DNA from 3 places in the Paenibacillus sp. FSL M7-1046 genome. Region 2 is predicted to be linked to each of the others. Evidence: predicted binding sites of a transcription regulator. Region 2 holds the regulator's gene; each other region holds the start of a gene.

Region 1 (5,644 bases), 390 kb from region 2:
ACTTCACATTGAGTAACATACAATTAGCTAATTTCCCAAACCTTCTTTTTCCTCCATGGTTATTCCTTGTCATAAATTATGGATAAATATCCATAAAATGAAAAACCTCAATAAAAAACGTGAGAGCAACTAAAGCATCCCACGTTATTACATTAATCTTAAAACAATATTTAATTGTGAAATCCTTTAGAAACCTCAAAATCGAATATTTATATGAATATTTGTATTAATATAACTGATTGTATTTTTAAACCATTAGATGTATAAAATCTTTTTTTTCTCTTTTCATGAGTCATTATTTGCAGCTTTCGTGGTCATTTCTTTGGTGATCCATCACAACAATCATTCTTGGTTTCTTTTGAACCTACTTCTTACCCACACCGGCTATACCCGCAGTTGCTGCAGGTCTTACAGCCTTCGATGTTAACCAGCGAGGCGCTGCCGCAGGATGGGCAGAGGTCGCGGGAGAACGCCCCATGGCTGTGTGCGGCATGGCCGCCGTGGCCGTCGTCCGCTACTGCCGCAGACGGTACGCTCGCTTTCAACTCGGCGTTCAGCGCTTCGTTGAAATCCTCCAGCTCCAGCGTTGCCGCGATCGGAGCTGGGACATGGTCGTCATGTGCATTGTTCAGCACATGTGTTTCCAGTGCCTTCGCTACCGCGTCGGCGATGGACTCGACGCGGTTCGCGCCGAAGCCGATGGCGCCGGAGCCGCCGATGCCCTTGAGATGCTTGATCAGCAGCTCCACCTTCTCGCCGTGGTCGCCGTAACGGAGGAACAGCGAGCAGACACGGCCCAATGCTTCCGCCATGGCGAAGACGTCGGAACCCGCTTTGCCGACATTCAGGAAGATTTCTGCCGGAATGCCATCCAGGTCGTTGATAGTGATATACGCCATGCCGAATGGCGTGTTGATCTTATAGGTTGCGCCGCGCAGCACCTGCGGGCGTTTCTTGTACTGCTTGTCGACAACATTGGCATTGGCCTGTGGCGCAGGGCTTGCTGCCACAACCGCACTGGCCGGTGCAACTTCTACTGCCTCCGGTGCAGCCGTTTCCGCTGCCGGAGCCTCTTTCTTGTCTTCCTTCTTCGTGGTTTCCAGCACTTGCACATCGCGGCTGCCATCGCGGTATATAGTTACACCTTTGCAGCCCAGATCGAAGGCCATTTCGTACAGCTCGGCAGTTTCTTCAACGGTGAAGTCTGACGGGCAGTTGGCGGTCTTGGAGATCGAGCTGTCCACCCAGCGCTGAATGGCAGCCTGAGCACGGATGTGATCCTTAGCCGACAAATCCATCGAAGTTACGAAATAATCAGGCAGCTCTTCACCCGGATGGGCTTCCAGCCATTCCTGTGCGATCGGCACGAACTGCTCGTCGTAGCCGAGACGGCTTTGACGGAAATATTTGAAGGCAAAATAAGGCTCAATACCAGTCGAAGTTCCTACCATTGTACCTGTGCTGCCTGTAGGCGCCTGGGTAATAACGGTAACGTTGCGCATGCCGTGCTTGCGGATGGATTCACCCACCTCCGGATAAACTTCGGTGATATTTTTCATAAATCCGCTCTGCAGATATTTGTCGGTATCAAACGCCTGGAACGAACCCTTCTCGCCGGCAATTTCCGCTGAGGCCAGATACGCTTCGCGGGCCATAAAGCCGTACAGCTTGTCCAGAAACTCCAGCGATTCAGGACTGCCGTAGCGGATGTTCAGTTTGATCATCAGCTCAGCCAGACCCATGGTTCCAAGGCCTACGCGGCGTTCCAACTTCTGGTTGGCTTCATTTTCCGGGAAATGATACGGCGTCTTGTCAATGACATTGTCCAGGAAACGAACAGAATAACGGGTAGTCGTCGCCAGATCGGCCCAGTCCACATCATGATTCTCCGCATCGTAGAACTTCGAAAGATTGACAGCAGACAGGTTGCAGACGCCCCAGCCCGGAAGTCCTTGCTCACCGCACGGATTGGTACAAATAATCGGATTAAAGTACCAGCTGTTAGACATTTGATTGTAGTATTCCATGAATACTACGCCCGGCTCTGCCGATTTCCAGGCTGATTCAATAATCGTATGCCATACATCGCGTGCTTTAACTGTACGGTAAGGAATGACCCGGCGGCCGTCCGCTTTCCATTTATCGAGGTCACCGTCCCAAATCGTATCATAATCAGGGTCAGTCGTATCCGGGAATACAAGCTCCCAGTCGAGATCTTCTTTAACAGCTTTCATAAAAGCGTTGCTGACACATACTGAAAGGTTGGCATTGGTCACTTGACCCATAGTCTGCTTCACAGTAATGAAATCAACCACATCCGGGTGCCAGTCATTGATCATCAGCATCAGCGCGCCACGGCGGCTGCCGCCCTGCTCAATCAGGCCGGTCGTATAGCTGAACAGCCCGCCCCAGGAGACAGAGCCGCTGGATGATCCGTTCACGCCTCTAACGATAGCACGGCGGGGACGCAGCGAAGACAGGTTAATCCCCACACCGCCGCCGCGGGCCATAATCTCGGTCATTTCCGACAGTGTCTGCATAATTCCGCCGCGGCTGTCTTTAGGCGAAGGTACTACATAACAGTTGAACAGCGTCAGCTCTTCACTGGCACCGGCACCTGCGGCGATCCGGCCGCCCGGTACAAGCTTCCAGTCATCGAGAATGGAGCGGAACTTGCCTGTCCATTCGTCCTGAAGCTCAGGCGTTTTCTCTACCGAAGCCATGGCGGCTGCGAGCCGGTCCCACATTTCCTCCGGAGTTTTCTCTATATTAAGCGTAAGCTTTTCTACATCCGATTTCACCAGTTCACCACTACGTGTCTTCACGGTAACAATCCGTCCGCTGCGCTCCACAATTTCGCCAACTTCCTTGGTAGGGAATTTGGGATCGTCTTTGGTCAGAACGAGAACAACATCGCCTACTTTGGCATTATTGCTGTCCGCATCCTTCCACGCATACCGGTCCAAAAATATTTTCTCGCTAAGGCCCTCAAGGCGCTGCTTACGTTTCACTGTACTCAATAGAAAAACCTCCCGGATGTATGATATGTAAATCTTCCGTTCCATGATGTGGGCTTACGTTTTGTGACCCACAACAAAAACTTCCAGCTGCCCTGCTTGTGCAAAGGAAGTTCCTCTTGTCAATAACAAATAACCGGCAAATGCTCTGATAAATCAATATTTCAAGCATTTGTAACAATATATTGTGTGCGTCAGCTTTTAAACTATACCACATATTGTATCGGAGGTCTTTTTCGATATAAGAAGCCCCGTGGCGAAAAATCGGCATTCATGACGCCTTTTCTCACTCTTGCTCGTTTTTTTATAAAATCAGAAACTAAAAGTTTCATCTGCGGGTGAGTGAATCTTTAATATGCACAACTCTTTCGCAATCCATATCAGGTTATGAATTCTCTCTTTTACGAGCATACTACTTCTACGCTAGTTCGATATGATACAGCGCCGGAGGAGGCTGCAACATGACGCAATTATCCCGCAATTCCCTGACGCAAGAGCTCAATACACCCGTACCGCTGCTGCCTGTTCCCCTATCCTTTGAGCGAAACTGGCTGCATGATCTGGAGTCGAGACTGGAGAAAGGCGGGCCTTGGGGAGACCTGAGGTTATCCCGGCTTGCCGTTCAGGGCGAAGAATCGGGCCTTGTCACCAGCTTCGACGAGCTGCAATGCCTGAAGCATTTATCAGGTCTGTCTCCGCTTCCCCACCAGCTTGATACCGCTCATAAGGTACTCTTTGAAATGTCGGGCCGGGCGATTCTCGCCGACGAAGTCGGACTCGGCAAAACGATCGAAGCTGGTCTCGTGCTTAAGGAATATTTGGTACGCGGACTGGTAAGCAAAGTGCTGATTCTGGTTCCCGCCTCGCTCGTCCTGCAGTGGGTTCGCGAGCTGAACGCCAAATTCGGCATTACTGCCGTAGCACAGAAGAAGTCCTATTCCTGGGGAAATGACATTGTGGTCGCCTCCATGGACACCGCCAAACGTGATCCGCATAAAGAACTGCTGCTCGGCAGCGAATACGACATGCTGATTATCGACGAGGCCCATAAGCTGAAGAACAAGAAGTCCACCAACTACCAGTTTGTTCAGCAGCTGCGCAAAAAGTACTGTCTGCTGCTCACCGCCACTCCTGTACAGAATGACCTCGGCGAGCTGTTCAACCTGATCACCCTGCTGAAGCCGGGGCAGCTTGGCAATCAGGGGGATTTTGCCGCTAATTTCGTCGTGGACAAACGCCAGCCGAAGAATGAAGTCCAGCTGAGGGGCGAGCTGTCCAAAGTTATGATCCGCAACCGCCGCGGCGAGGGCCCGGTCAACTTCACCAAGCGCAAGGTCCGCAATATTCCGCTCACGCTCTCACCGGAAGAGAAGGTATTATATGACGGCGTTACCGCCTTTGTCAAAGACCAATATCAGGAATCAGGCGGCAATCTCAGCAGCATGCTCTCTCTGGTTACGCTTCAGCGTGAGGTATGCAGCAGCCGTGATGCTGTATTCATTACTCTGGTGAACCTGATCAAAAAGCTGCCTGCCGATTCTCCGAAACGGGAGCGGATGATGGAGCTGCTGCAGAGCATCCGCACCGTCAAGACGAATACCAAAGCGGAGAAAACGATGGAGCTGATCCGTGAAATGAACGAAAAGGTTATCGTCTTCACTGAATACCGCGCCACACAGGAATATTTGCTGCAATACTTCCGCGAACACGGGCTGCAGTGTGTGTCATACTCCGGCGGGATGAACCGCGGCAAGAAGGACTGGATGATGGATCTTTTCCGTGGACGGGCCCAGGTCATGATTGCTACGGAAGCTGGCGGCGAGGGCATCAATTTGCAGTTCTGCCACCATATGATCAATTTCGATCTGCCGTGGAACCCGATGCGGGTCGAGCAGCGGATTGGCCGGGTCCACCGTCTGGGCCAGGAGAACGATGTGGTCATCTACAACCTCTCCACAGAAGGCACCATCGAAGAGCATATCCTGCATCTGCTGCATGAGAAAATCAATATGTTCGAGATGGTTATCGGCGGTTTGGATGTGATCCTGGAACGTTTCGAGAAAAAGGAATCACTGGAGAAAAGCCTTTATAAAATCATGCTTGAAGCCCGCAGCGACGAGGAGCTGCGCAGCGGACTCGACCACATCGGCGAATCCATCAGCGAGCTGACCCAAGGCATACAGAATGAAAGCGAGGCCACCTGATGACCCTTTCTCCGCAGCAAGTCCGCAAGCACGTCATGGATTATCTGGAAGCAACGGAGTGCTCGATCCTTGAGGTATCTCCGCTGCATGTGACAGTGAAGCTCTCACCGCGCGCCGACCGGATGCTCACCGACCGGCCTTATTATTGGGGGTTCGTGGAACGCACCGGCGTCGATCCGGAGACGTTGTCGTTCACCTTCGTCTTCGACCCGGAGAAGTACGACAGCTTGGCCGCGCAGGCCGCTCCTCCGCCCCGGGCACAGCGGGGTGCGGCAAACCGCCCTGCGGCCGGGCTTCTGCCGGGCGCAGGAGGCAACCTTGGCGCGGCAGAGATGGAAGCCGGCGCGGACAGCCCGGCGGCCGGTTTCGGGCAGCCGCCATCCGCAGGGGCGGCTCCCGCTGAAGCAGATCCGCAGGACGGCA
Region 2 (5,644 bases):
GTTCCGCACGGGCTGCCGGTTCTTCACGGGAGGGATTGCGGGTGCTCAGCCCCTTGTTTTCATTGCTGCTGCTGGCTTTTGCCCTGAGCTTGGACGGTTTTGGTGTAGGCATTACATATGGACTCCGCAAAATGAAAATACCGCTGCTCTCCATTATGATTATCTCGCTTTGCTCGGGGATAGTCATTTGTGTCTCTATGCAGGTCGGTGTACTGCTGGCGAAGGTGATTTCACCGCAGGCCGCTTCAAGCATCGGCGCGATTATTCTGGTCCTGATGGGCTGCTGGTCCCTCGTCCAGATGCTGATTCAGAAGGAGAAGGAGCACAGTCCGGGAGGACGGGAGACAGGAACGGTACTGCTGTCAGGAGTGGCTTCCAAGGGGGAGGCTGCAACTGCTGACCTTGCAGATACGACTGCGGATTCTGTGAGTGAGATCGAAAAAGACGCGCAGAAGGCGGCAGTCTTTTCACTGGAGCTCCGCCATCTCGGGGTGGTCATCCAGATTCTCCGTACGCCGTCTTCGGCCGATATGGACGCCTCCGGGAGCATTTCCTCCATGGAAGCGATGCTGCTCGGAATAGCACTGTCGCTGGATGCTTTCGGAGCGGGTCTTGGGGCTGCACTGCTGGGATTCAGTCCGGTATCCACCTCACTTATGATCGCCCTGTTCAGCGGAACCTTTCTACTGCTGGGCATGAGAACAGGCCTTAAGCTGTCTGGACGTTACTGGATGAAGCATGCTGCCGTACTGCCTGCGTTAATGTTAATTGCAATGGGAATAATGAAGCTATTATGAGGTGAGTACATGATTATGGGCTTAACCGGAGGCATTGCTTCCGGAAAAAGCACCGTGTCCGCACTGTTTGTGGAAAAGGGAGCAAGACTCGTGGACGCTGATGTCATCGCCAGAGAAGTCATGCTCCCGGGACATCCGGTGCTGGCTGCAGCTGTGCTGCATTTTGGAGAAGGAATCCTGCTGCCGGATGGAACATTGAACCGCACCAGGCTGGGGGAGATCGTTTTTCATGATCCGGAAGCCCGGCAGGCGCTGAATCAGTTGACGCATCCGGCGATTCGCCAGGAAATCAAAAACCGTATGAACACAATGGAACAAGAAGACCCGCAGCGGTTGATTATTGTAGATATCCCTCTGCTGTATGAATCGGAGCTGGACAACCTTTTCGGGCAAATTGTGGTCGTCTATGTTCCCCGGGAGGTCCAGTTGGACCGGCTGATGGAGCGGAACGGGCTGTCTCTGGAGCAGGCCCAAGGAAGACTGGATGCCCAACTGGATATTGAACTGAAGCGCAACAGAGCGGACTACATCATCGACAACAGCGGTACTCTTGCCCAAACTGAGCAGCAGGTTGCCGTATTGTGGGACAGGCTGGGCCTATGATGAAATGGCTGCGTAAAAAAAGAGTGCTGCTCCTGTTATTCGTTGGATTCACTGCAATCCTGTTCTTGAGTACCAACTGGATGTCCTGGTTTTATCCGATTTATTATAAAGCAGAAATTCGTGAGCACAGTATCACCTACGATATGGACCCGTTCCTTGTGGCGGCCATCATCCGGGTGGAAACGAACTATAAGACCGGCCGGGAGTCCAAAAAAGGCGCACTGGGACTCATGCAGCTTATGCCGGATACGGCGAAGTGGGCGCTTGAAAAGGCCAAGCTTCCCGATGTCTCACTGCAACAATTGAAGAGGGAGCCATCGGCCAACATTGAGCTTGGAACCTGGTATTTGTCATCGCTTTCCCGCCAGTTTGATGGCAACCGTACCGCTGTAATCGCGGCCTATAACGCAGGCCCCGGGAAAGTGAAGAGCTGGCTGGAAAAGGGCAATTGGGACGGTACAGCGGCTTCCGTGAAGGATATACCATTTGGCGAGACCCGGCATTATGTGCAGCGAGTCATTTATTATTACGACCAGTATACGGAGATTTACAGCGAGTTCTAAGGGAGAAGACTGTATTTGTACGAAAAAAGAAGCATTAAACAGCCTTGAGGGCCGTTTAATACTTCTTTAGGCAAGCTTATGGGGACAGGTTATTTGTATTGACCTGCCAGTGATTGCTCAGCCAGGGTTACAAGACGTTTAGTGATGTAACCACCGATCGAACCGTTTTCGTAAGAAGTTTTATTGCCTTGGTATCCATCTGGGGAGAGCGTGATACCTAGTTCTTGGGCAACTTCATATTTCAGTTGTTCCAAGGCACCGCGTGAATTTGGAGCTACCAGGTTATTGGAGCTGTTGTTTTGGCTCATTGCTGTTCACCTCCTATCGGTTGGTAACTGTATTATGTGCCGGACATGGCATATTCATAACAACAAATAAACGGTGTTTTCTGGAAATAAAATCAGCTTACCGGCAGCCGGCGTATTGCCGGACCGGAAAGCGACCATTAATGCAAAAGGAAGTGACTTAAGGCTTATGAAATGCCCTTACTGCGATCACACGAATACGAAAGTGCTTGACTCGCGTCCGGCCAACGAGAATAAGTCCATCCGGCGCAGGCGTGAATGTGAGCGCTGCAGCAAGCGGTTTACCACCTTTGAGATGATTGAAGAAACTCCGCTGATCGTGATCAAAAAAGACGGCAGCCGCGAAGAATTCAGCCGCGACAAAATCCTGCGCGGCCTTATCCGTGCCTGCGAGAAACGTCCCGTCTCCGTAGAGCGCCTGGAGTCCATTGTCTCCGAGGTGGAGAAGTCGCTGCGCGGCATCGCCTTAGCCGAAGTGGAGAGCCGCCAGATCGGCGAGCTGGTCATGGAGCAGCTTTACCCTGTCGATGAGGTCGCTTACGTCCGCTTCGCCTCCGTGTACCGCCAGTTCAAGGATATCAACATGTTTATGAAGGAACTGAAGGGACTGCTCTCTAAAAACACCGAGGAGTTTGAGGGGTTGTAGAAGCATTTTGCGCACCCCGAAAAACTTTTTTTGAAAAAGTGTTGACACCGAAGGCGATTTTTTATATTATATAGAAGTCGCCTACGGAACTTAAACATGACGAAGCGATGGGAGCTAACAGCTCAGTCCGGATTTTAGAATACATAGTTGTAGTTCTAAATCAGCCACATGGGGCCATAGCTCAGCTGGGAGAGCGCATCGCTGGCAGCGATGAGGTCAGGGGTTCGATCCCCCTTGGCTCCACCAAATTTCATATGGACTCTTAGCTCAGTTGGTAGAGCAGTAGACTCTTAATCTATTTGTCCAGGGTTCGAGCCCCTGAGAGTCCATCCTAAAGAACGGCAGAAATGCCGTTTTTTTGCCGTTTATGGGAGTTGGAGAAATAAGCAGAGAGTGGGGGGGTTCTGAGTTGCAAATGCCAACGGCAACAGCCCGCTCGTGCATCCAATCCGGAGCTCAACCTCTGAACCCCAGATGTTAAAGGTAAACGCCAACTGCCTAGTCCAAATCCCCAAACGTCAAATGCTAATGCTGACTGCCACTCCCAACGCTGTATGCCAACGTCGACCACCAGTTACGATTGGCTGGCTGCCCGCTAACTCCGAAATCCAACTTCAGACTAACCATTGCTACCCTGAATTCCTTGCGGACCCCACAGACTTTATTTTCGCTAATCAGCATATATTGCAGAGCTAACGGACCATACTGCGCTTATCCCCCTCCATGAGGCAATATTTCATATGAACATCAGCTAATAACTGCATCTGAGTCCGTAAGATAGACGAAACAGCGTTTCTTGGAGAAATAAAGGCTCCCCGGTCCGTAACGATTCACTCGACTCCTCTATCACATAGGCTGCTTGCACATCTCCAAGTGTCCTCCTACGGAGATTTTCAGTATTTTGCATGCGAGCTTCTCGGTAGGTTTTCAACTTTTGTTACCAGGAATTGTATACAGTAGTTCTTCCTTCACTTGTCAATAAACGATGGAGGCTCAAAAATCATATTGACTTTCTGAAATCGTGTGGATACAATGATACCTAAAGGAAACACTGTTACCGTAAAATGCGCTTTACTTAACTTTCAAAAAAATCGAAAAATAGTTCTGAGTTTCGGTAACAGTGTTTCTATAGTATAACATAGTATCAAAAAGGAGGGCACCACTATGACAAATAAGGGGAAATAGGCGCTCGTACGGAAGCTTCTTCCGGTATTGGAGAGCAATTCGCGTGTACAGAATTATCTAAGGGCGCAGTTATCGCGTTTCATTACACGAAAGCAAAGTCTTCGGCTTGTTGGAAGCATGCTTCGTCTGCGTGAAGGATAGCCAGGTCCTAAGGAGGTGCTGATCCGCATGAGGGCAGCTTCTCTCAATTATCGGGATCTAGTGGTCCTCGGCGGATTAATGCCGATCGAAGTTAAATTCCCCTTCATTCCATTATCAGACGGAGCGGGAGAAATTGTAGCCATTGGACAAGGCGTAACTAGATTTCAGGTCGGACAACGAGTAGCAGGTAATTTTCAACAACGCTTCATTGGCGGCAACCCAAGACCAGGGGTGTTAGAAGAAAGTCTGGGAGGTCCGTTGAACGGAGTAGCGGCCGAGTATGTCGTTCTGCATGAAGACGGAGTCGTCCCTATTCCCGATCACCTCACTTATGAGGAGGCCTCCACCCTGCCGATCGCGGCATTAACCGCATGGAGCATGCTAATTGAATACGGTGGTTTGCAAGCGGGTGATACTGTGCTGCTGCAAGGAACAGGCGGTGTCTCCATCTTCGGGCTTCAATTCTCGCTTTTGACCGGAGCACGAGTCATCATCACGTCGAGCAGCAACGACAAGCTGGAACGAGCAAAAGCTCTTGGCGCATGGCAAACGATCAACTATTCGGAGGTTCCTGATTGGGATAAGGCAGCGTTAGAGCTGACTGGCGGCGTCGACCATGTTCTGGATGTTGGAGGAGCGGCTACGATGGGGAAATCCATAAATGCACTCCGCACTGGAGGGACCGTGAGTATGGTCGGGTTCTTATCGGGCTTGACCATCCCGGAATACGATGTCTCCAGCATCTTGCACAAAGCCGCAACGGTTCGCGGCAGTCAAGTCGGCAACCGGGATCACTTTGAAAAGATGAATCGGGCGATTGCCCATCATCGTTTACATCCCGTCATCGACCGCGTATTCCCTCTAGAACGAATTGGAGAAGCTATCGCGCTCTTGGCTGAAGGAAAGCAATATTTTGGTAAAATCGTAGTCCAAATCTAAAATCTCTCAAAAATGATACAGGAGGCGCTCTAATGCCCAATAAACCAGTTAACTCCGTTAAATCTACTGAAAGCGTGAATCGGCCTAAACGCTCACTGCGTGCTAGGATATCCAGATGGGTTCTATCACTGCTTGCGGTGCTCGTTGTAGGATTACTCGTTTTCTTACTTTATCCTTCACCGGTCAAACCGGCAAAATGGTCCGCACCGACGGCTCCCTCTTTTGAGGAAGCGGGTCCGTGGCAACAGAACAACAAACTCAGTTCGGCTCAGCTAGTTACTGATGCCCCTCAATTCCCGGAATTCATTACATTCGATAAAGAAGGCCAGCTATATACAGGAGATTCAGACGGGAAAATTTACAGGGTTCCTTTCGATGCAGAGGGCAATCCGCAAAAAGCACAACTGTTTGCAGACACCCAAGGAACGCCTAATGGACTTAAATTCGATGCCAAAGGCGATTTGA
Region 3 (5,644 bases), 1.5 Mb from region 2:
AGCATCTATGTGATGGACGAGCCGACGACCGGCCTCCACATGTCAGATATCGGCCACCTTCTGGAGATCATAAACCGTCTCGTGGATACCGGCAATACGGTGATTGTTATCGAGCACAATCTCGATGTGATCAGCCAAGCGGACTGGATCATTGATATGGGACCGGACGGAGGCAGCAAAGGCGGCCAGGTTGTGTTCGAAGGTACACCTCCGCAGATCATCCATGCTGAGCAGTCGATTACGGGAAGATACCTGATGTAATTAATGGCCGGAAGTGTTAACCAATTAATTTAAGATGATGGTAACTAAAAATACCGCCCTCGAAAAGGGCGGTATTTTTAGAACCATATAAGGTTAGAATTGAAAGTCTTCATCCTTCAGCGGTTCCACGTTAAGCGCCCGGATATATCCGTTGCCTTTCTTCGAGAAGAAGTCATGCTGCTTGGTGTGGGTACTAATGCCGTTCTGGACAATCGGATTAATCTCTTCCTCGTCGAACAGAGGATCATGGCCCAGATTCATCATCGCTTTGTTAGCGTTGTATCTGAGGAAGGTCTTGACCTCGTCCACCAGTCCGATGGGAGCATAGATCTGCTCCGTATAACGTTCTTCATTCTCATGCAGCAGGCGGAGCAGTCCCACCAGCGTCTGGTGCAGGTCGCGTTGCTCGTCTTCCGCGAGACCGTCAAAGATCTCCTGCGCCAGCACCCCGACATATACCCCGTGAATGCTCTCATCCCGCAAAATAAGGTCGATAATCTCACCACTGCAGGTCATTTTACCCTGGCCGGCCAGATACAGCGGGTAGAAGAAGCCGCTGTAGAACAAGTAGCTCTCCAGCAGCACGGAGGCCGCCATAGCGAGATACAGGTCTTTAGGCGAGTCTATATTTTTGTAATATTGTGATATGGTCTCCGCCTTGAACTGCAGGTACGGGTTCTCTTCCACCCAGCGGAATACACTGTCTATCTCCTCTGTGGAGGCTAATGTAGTAAAGATGCTGCTGTACGACTTGGCGTGGATCTGTTCCATCATGCCCATGAAGCCCAGCACCGCCTTGCGCTGAAGGCCTTCAACATGCTCCATAATCTGGGGCATACCGACTCCGCCTTGAATCGTATCCAGCAGTGTCAGGCCGCCCAGCACCTTCATATAAGAGTCCTTTTCCTGCTCACTGAGCGTGAGCCAGGACATTTTATCATCGGACAATGGAATTTCATCATCTGTCCAGAATTGCATAATGTTCTGATTCCAGAACATCAATGAGAAATCGTCGTCGGGACGGTTCCAGTTCACGGCTTGAATAGCGCTCATAATCGTGCAATCTCCTTTTTTTGCGGCAATAGCCTTCCATTTAGATCGAGCAGGTGAGGCATTCCTCGACGGACAGCTTTTTGGTCCGGGTGTAATACAGCGACTTCAGTCCTTTATGCGCTGCATACAGGTAGGAGCGGGCCAGTTCCCTGGTGGATACATCGCTGTTGACATGCAGCACGGTCGAGATGCCCTGGTCGATATGAGGCTGAATTTCTGCGATCAGATCAATGACCTTGAACTGATCCATCTGGTAAGCCGATTTATAGAAGAACACATTGTCCGGCCGCAGGTACGGCATCGGATAGTATGTGGTTGAATTGGCATAAGTCCGGGTCTCAATCTGCTCCACAATCGGCATAACGCTCGAAGTGGCATTCTGGATATAGGAGATACTGGCTGTTGGCGCAATCGCCAGGCGGTAAGCATGGTACAGACCGTTGGCCATTACTGCATCCCGCAATTGTTCCCAGTCTGCAGGTGACGGGATATACATATCCCCGAACAGCTCCTGCACTCTTGGTGTAGCCGGACGGTAATCCGTTGTCAGGTAACGCTCAAAATAAACTCCGGTGGCATAGTCTGATGCCTCGAAGCCATGGAAAGAGCGGCCGGTTGCAGCAGCGATCTCCATGCTCTTCTCCAGGGAGTGGAAGTTCATTGTCATGAAGAAGGTCCGGGCAAAGTCGCGGGCTTGCTCGCTTTCATAAGCGATGTTGTTCTTCGCGAGATAGCCGTGAAGATTCATGACGCCTAGACCGACAGAGTGCATCTCTTTGTTCGCTTTAGCTACGCCAGGTGCATTGGAGATACTGGTCATATCGCTGACAGCAGTCAGGGCGATCATGCCTTCATGCACGGATTCACGGATCTTGCCGTGCTCCATCACGTTGACAATATTCAGGGAAGCCAGATTACAGCTTACATCGCGGCGGATGGTATCCTCCTGCCCGTAGTCAGCAATCTCGGTGGTCTCCTGGAGCTGGAAGATTTCGGTACAGAGGTTGGACATTTTGATCTGTCCGACATTTTTCAGGGCATGGGCCGCATTGGCGTTGCTCTTGTTCATGATATAAGGGTAGCCGGATTCCAGCTGGATCATGGCAATTTTGGTCAGCATATCCCGTGCGCTCATGGCCTTCTTCTTCTTGACACGCGGATCGGCCAGCAGCTTATCGTACATGTCATCCAGATCCATATCGTCGAGATGCGTGCCATAGGCCTTGTACACAGTGTATGGGGCAAATACATGCAGCGGTTCATTGTCCTTCGCCAGCTTATAGAAGCGGTTCGGAATGATCAGCCCAATGGACAGGGTTTTGAGCCTTGTTTTCTCGTCGGCGTTAATCTTCTTGCTGTCGAGGAATTCCAGAACATCCCAGCCAAAAATGTTGTAGTAGGCTGCTCCGGAGCCTTTGCGTTGGCCCATCTGATCAGCATAGGAGAAGCCGTCCTCCATAAGCTTGAGCACAGGCATAATGCCTTTGGCTGCATCCTCGACACCCTTGATCGTCTCCCCGCGCGAGCGCAGCTTGGACAGGTTAACTGCCACACCGCCGCCGATCTTCGACAGCTGCATGCAGGTATTAAGCACGTAGTTGATGGAATTGAGCGAGTCGTCCATTTCGATAAGGAAACAGGAGACGAGCTCACCGCGCCGGCTTTTACCGGCATTCAGGAAGGTTGGAGTCGCAGGCTGCAGACGCTGCTCCATCATTGAACGGGCAAGCACTCCGGCAGTATCGGCGTTGCCGCGTCCCAGGTGGAGGGCGACTGCCGCCACACGGTCCGGGTAGTGCTCCAGATATTGCTTGCGGTCATTACTTTTTACAGCGTAGTCCATGTAGAATTTCGAAGCTGCCATATAGGATGGGAAGCTGAAGTTGTAGCTATGGGCAATCTGGTAGACTTGCTCAATTTCCTCTACGCTGTACTGCCCGTAAAAGTTCTCGTAGAAATCCTGTTCAATCATGTAATCGACCTTAGCTTTTGTATTTGCAAAAACCAGGCTCCGCCGCTCTACATCCCGCATAAATTCGGCTACTGCCTCAAGGTCTTTGTCCAGTTGAAAGAAGCCGCTCTCGTCCCGCTTCATTAACATGTTGTTCAGTTCAATATGCCGCAACCCGGCTCACCTCCTGTTTAATTCGTTCCACATCGCCAAATGTACCCGATAACTCAAATTTACCGATAACTGGCACATTGTACTGGTCTGCAATCAAGTCTGCACTGTTTGCAAACAGCTTGCCCCAGTTCTTGTTGCCGCTGGCAGCGATGCCTTTCAGATTGGCATAATTGTTCCCCAAGAAAGCTGACACCTTCTCTGGAATCTGTCCAAAGCCGGTGGTATATGTAATTAGCACATAGGGCTCGTCAATCGTCATATGCTCCTCAATCTGCACAGCCGGCAGCTTCAGCTTGCCGATGAAGCGTTTGACGTTTCCTGTTTTTGAATCATACGCGACTAGCATGGTGTCAGTCCCCCTGTAAATATTGAAACTCCTCTTAAAATTGTAAAGATTGAATTGCTTAGTTTTAAATACTGAAAAATCATATTAACACTATATTTAGTGTGCGTTGTTTATTTTAATCACTATATGTTGGAAAGTCAATATTGACAAACCACCTTATTCGTTATAAATCTGTCTAGTAAGCGCTTTGCTAGAGTATCGGAATCCCATAACTTCAGGCGGTGCAAGCACTTTTCCACTTCTGAAGAAGCTGACACATTTGTAGGGGGGCTACCCATTACCTTATTATCTGTCTTTATACGGTCAGTTGACTGAATATTGCTATAATCAGTCAAAATATAGCAAGATCCGATGAAAGAATATCAATATTATTATATTTGTGTTTCGATTCGAAGTTGAATCAGATGACAAATACCCAAATAGAGGAGAACCCTAAGATGGTTACGTTATTACTAATAATTATTTATCTCGCATTTATGGGTCTGGGATTGCCAGATGCTTTACTAGGCAGCGCTTGGCCCATTATGCAACACGATATTGGTGCCACAACGGAAATGGCAGGTTATATATCGTTAATAGTCTCATTCTGTACGGTAATATCGAGTTTATTTGCCAGCAGATTGTTGCACAGATACGGTACGGGTAAGGTAACCTTGGTCAGTATACTCTCTACGGCAATCGCTTTGCTTGGATTCTCTATTTCATCAGATTTCATATTTCTAATTCTACTTGCTATTCCTTTGGGCTTAGGAGCAGGTTCCGTGGACGCTGCATTGAGCAACTATGTAGCAGTGCATTTCAAAGCCAAGCATATGAACTGGTTGCATTGTTTTTGGGGAATTGGAGCATTTACGGGTCCAATTATAATGTCGTTTTGGCTGAACCGTGATAACAACTGGCGTGCAGGATACGTTACAGTAGGCTTACTTCTGCTTACTATAGCGATGATATTACTGGCGTCTTTGTCTTTATGGAAGATTTTTGAGAAGGAGAGTATAGAAGAAGGAAGCGACGAAGAGAAACTGATCAGCAACAGAGAGGCTTTACGAATCCCAGGGGTGAAAATATCCATGGTTACCATGCTCTGTTACAATGGATCGGAAGCTGCTGCAGGTCTATGGATGGCATCTTTTTTTATAGGGAATAAAGGGGTTTCTCCTGGCACAGCAGCAGCTTTATCTTCCTTATTCTATATTGGAATCATCATTGGACGAATCATATCAGGATTTCTGTCTACTAACGTATCCAGTAAAAACCTGATAAGATATGGTGGGATCGTGGGCTGTTTTGGACTTTTGATTCTTGTTATGCCAGTCCATTATTGGATTTCTGCAGGTGCCCTATTTATTGTGGGGTTGGGCGGAGCACCAATCTATCCAAGCATTGTTCATTCAACACCGGAACGTTTTGGCAAAATAGCTTCCCCAAGTGTCATTGGACTTGCAATGGCTAGTGCTTATACGGGTTCAACACTAATACCATCATTGATGGGGATATTTGCAAGTCAATTGGGAATGATTATGGTTCCTGTAATACTGCTCATTCTTTTTAGCATCATGCTGGTATCTTCTGAAATGGTTAACATAGCTTACAAACGTAAGGTTCGATAGGACAAGAGCATTTTGGAACTGCAGGAGCGATCCTTTTATGAAGATCAATAGAAAGTCGCCAAGATGGCGGCTTTTTTGTTTTGTGAACTTGATTGGGAGAATGTTTACTATTATTCATTCGTTTTAGGGAATGTGCACAGTTTGGCACATAGAAGAGCATTATGCTATAGGGATTTTCCGCACATATCTCCAATAGTCACCTAAAGGTAACTCTATTATAAAAAGGTGCCTACTTCCGGTAAGTAACTA

The links. Region 2 encodes NrdR, which represses ribonucleotide reductase genes. Its sites were predicted from a motif close to AACACNATATATNGTGTT; they were not measured.
Region 1: NYE29_RS31870 (adenosylcobalamin-dependent ribonucleoside-diphosphate reductase) is a predicted target of NrdR. The motif match lies at 3,192-3,209, and genes of this name have one in related genera.
Region 3: nrdI (class Ib ribonucleoside-diphosphate reductase assembly flavoprotein NrdI) is a predicted target of NrdR. The motif match lies at 3,872-3,889, and genes of this name have one in related genera.

The regions. Positions count from the first base shown of each region.
Region 1 covers NZ_JBBOXB010000001.1:7,101,851-7,107,494, forward strand. The annotation lists gene NYE29_RS31870 (adenosylcobalamin-dependent ribonucleoside-diphosphate reductase) at 372-3,065, opposite strand; gene NYE29_RS31875 (DEAD/DEAH box helicase) at 3,479-5,221, shown strand; gene NYE29_RS31880 (YqhG family protein) at 5,221-5,644, shown strand, end outside.
Region 2 covers NZ_JBBOXB010000001.1:7,493,482-7,499,125, reverse strand. The annotation lists gene NYE29_RS33740 (manganese efflux pump) at 42-797, shown strand; gene coaE (dephospho-CoA kinase) at 807-1,400, shown strand; gene NYE29_RS33730 (lytic transglycosylase domain-containing protein) at 1,400-1,963, shown strand; gene NYE29_RS33725 (alpha/beta-type small acid-soluble spore protein) at 2,053-2,271, opposite strand; gene nrdR (transcriptional regulator NrdR) at 2,438-2,914, shown strand; tRNA gene NYE29_RS33715 (tRNA-Ala) at 3,085-3,160, shown strand; tRNA gene NYE29_RS33710 (tRNA-Lys) at 3,171-3,243, shown strand; gene NYE29_RS33705 (zinc-dependent alcohol dehydrogenase family protein) at 4,256-5,179, shown strand; gene NYE29_RS33700 (SMP-30/gluconolactonase/LRE family protein) at 5,212-5,644, shown strand, end outside.
Region 3 covers NZ_JBBOXB010000001.1:6,025,491-6,031,134, reverse strand. The annotation lists gene NYE29_RS26880 (excinuclease ABC subunit UvrA) at 1-261, shown strand, start outside; gene nrdF (class 1b ribonucleoside-diphosphate reductase subunit beta) at 355-1,314, opposite strand; gene nrdE (class 1b ribonucleoside-diphosphate reductase subunit alpha) at 1,355-3,439, opposite strand; gene nrdI (class Ib ribonucleoside-diphosphate reductase assembly flavoprotein NrdI) at 3,426-3,785, opposite strand; gene NYE29_RS26860 (MFS transporter) at 4,223-5,395, shown strand.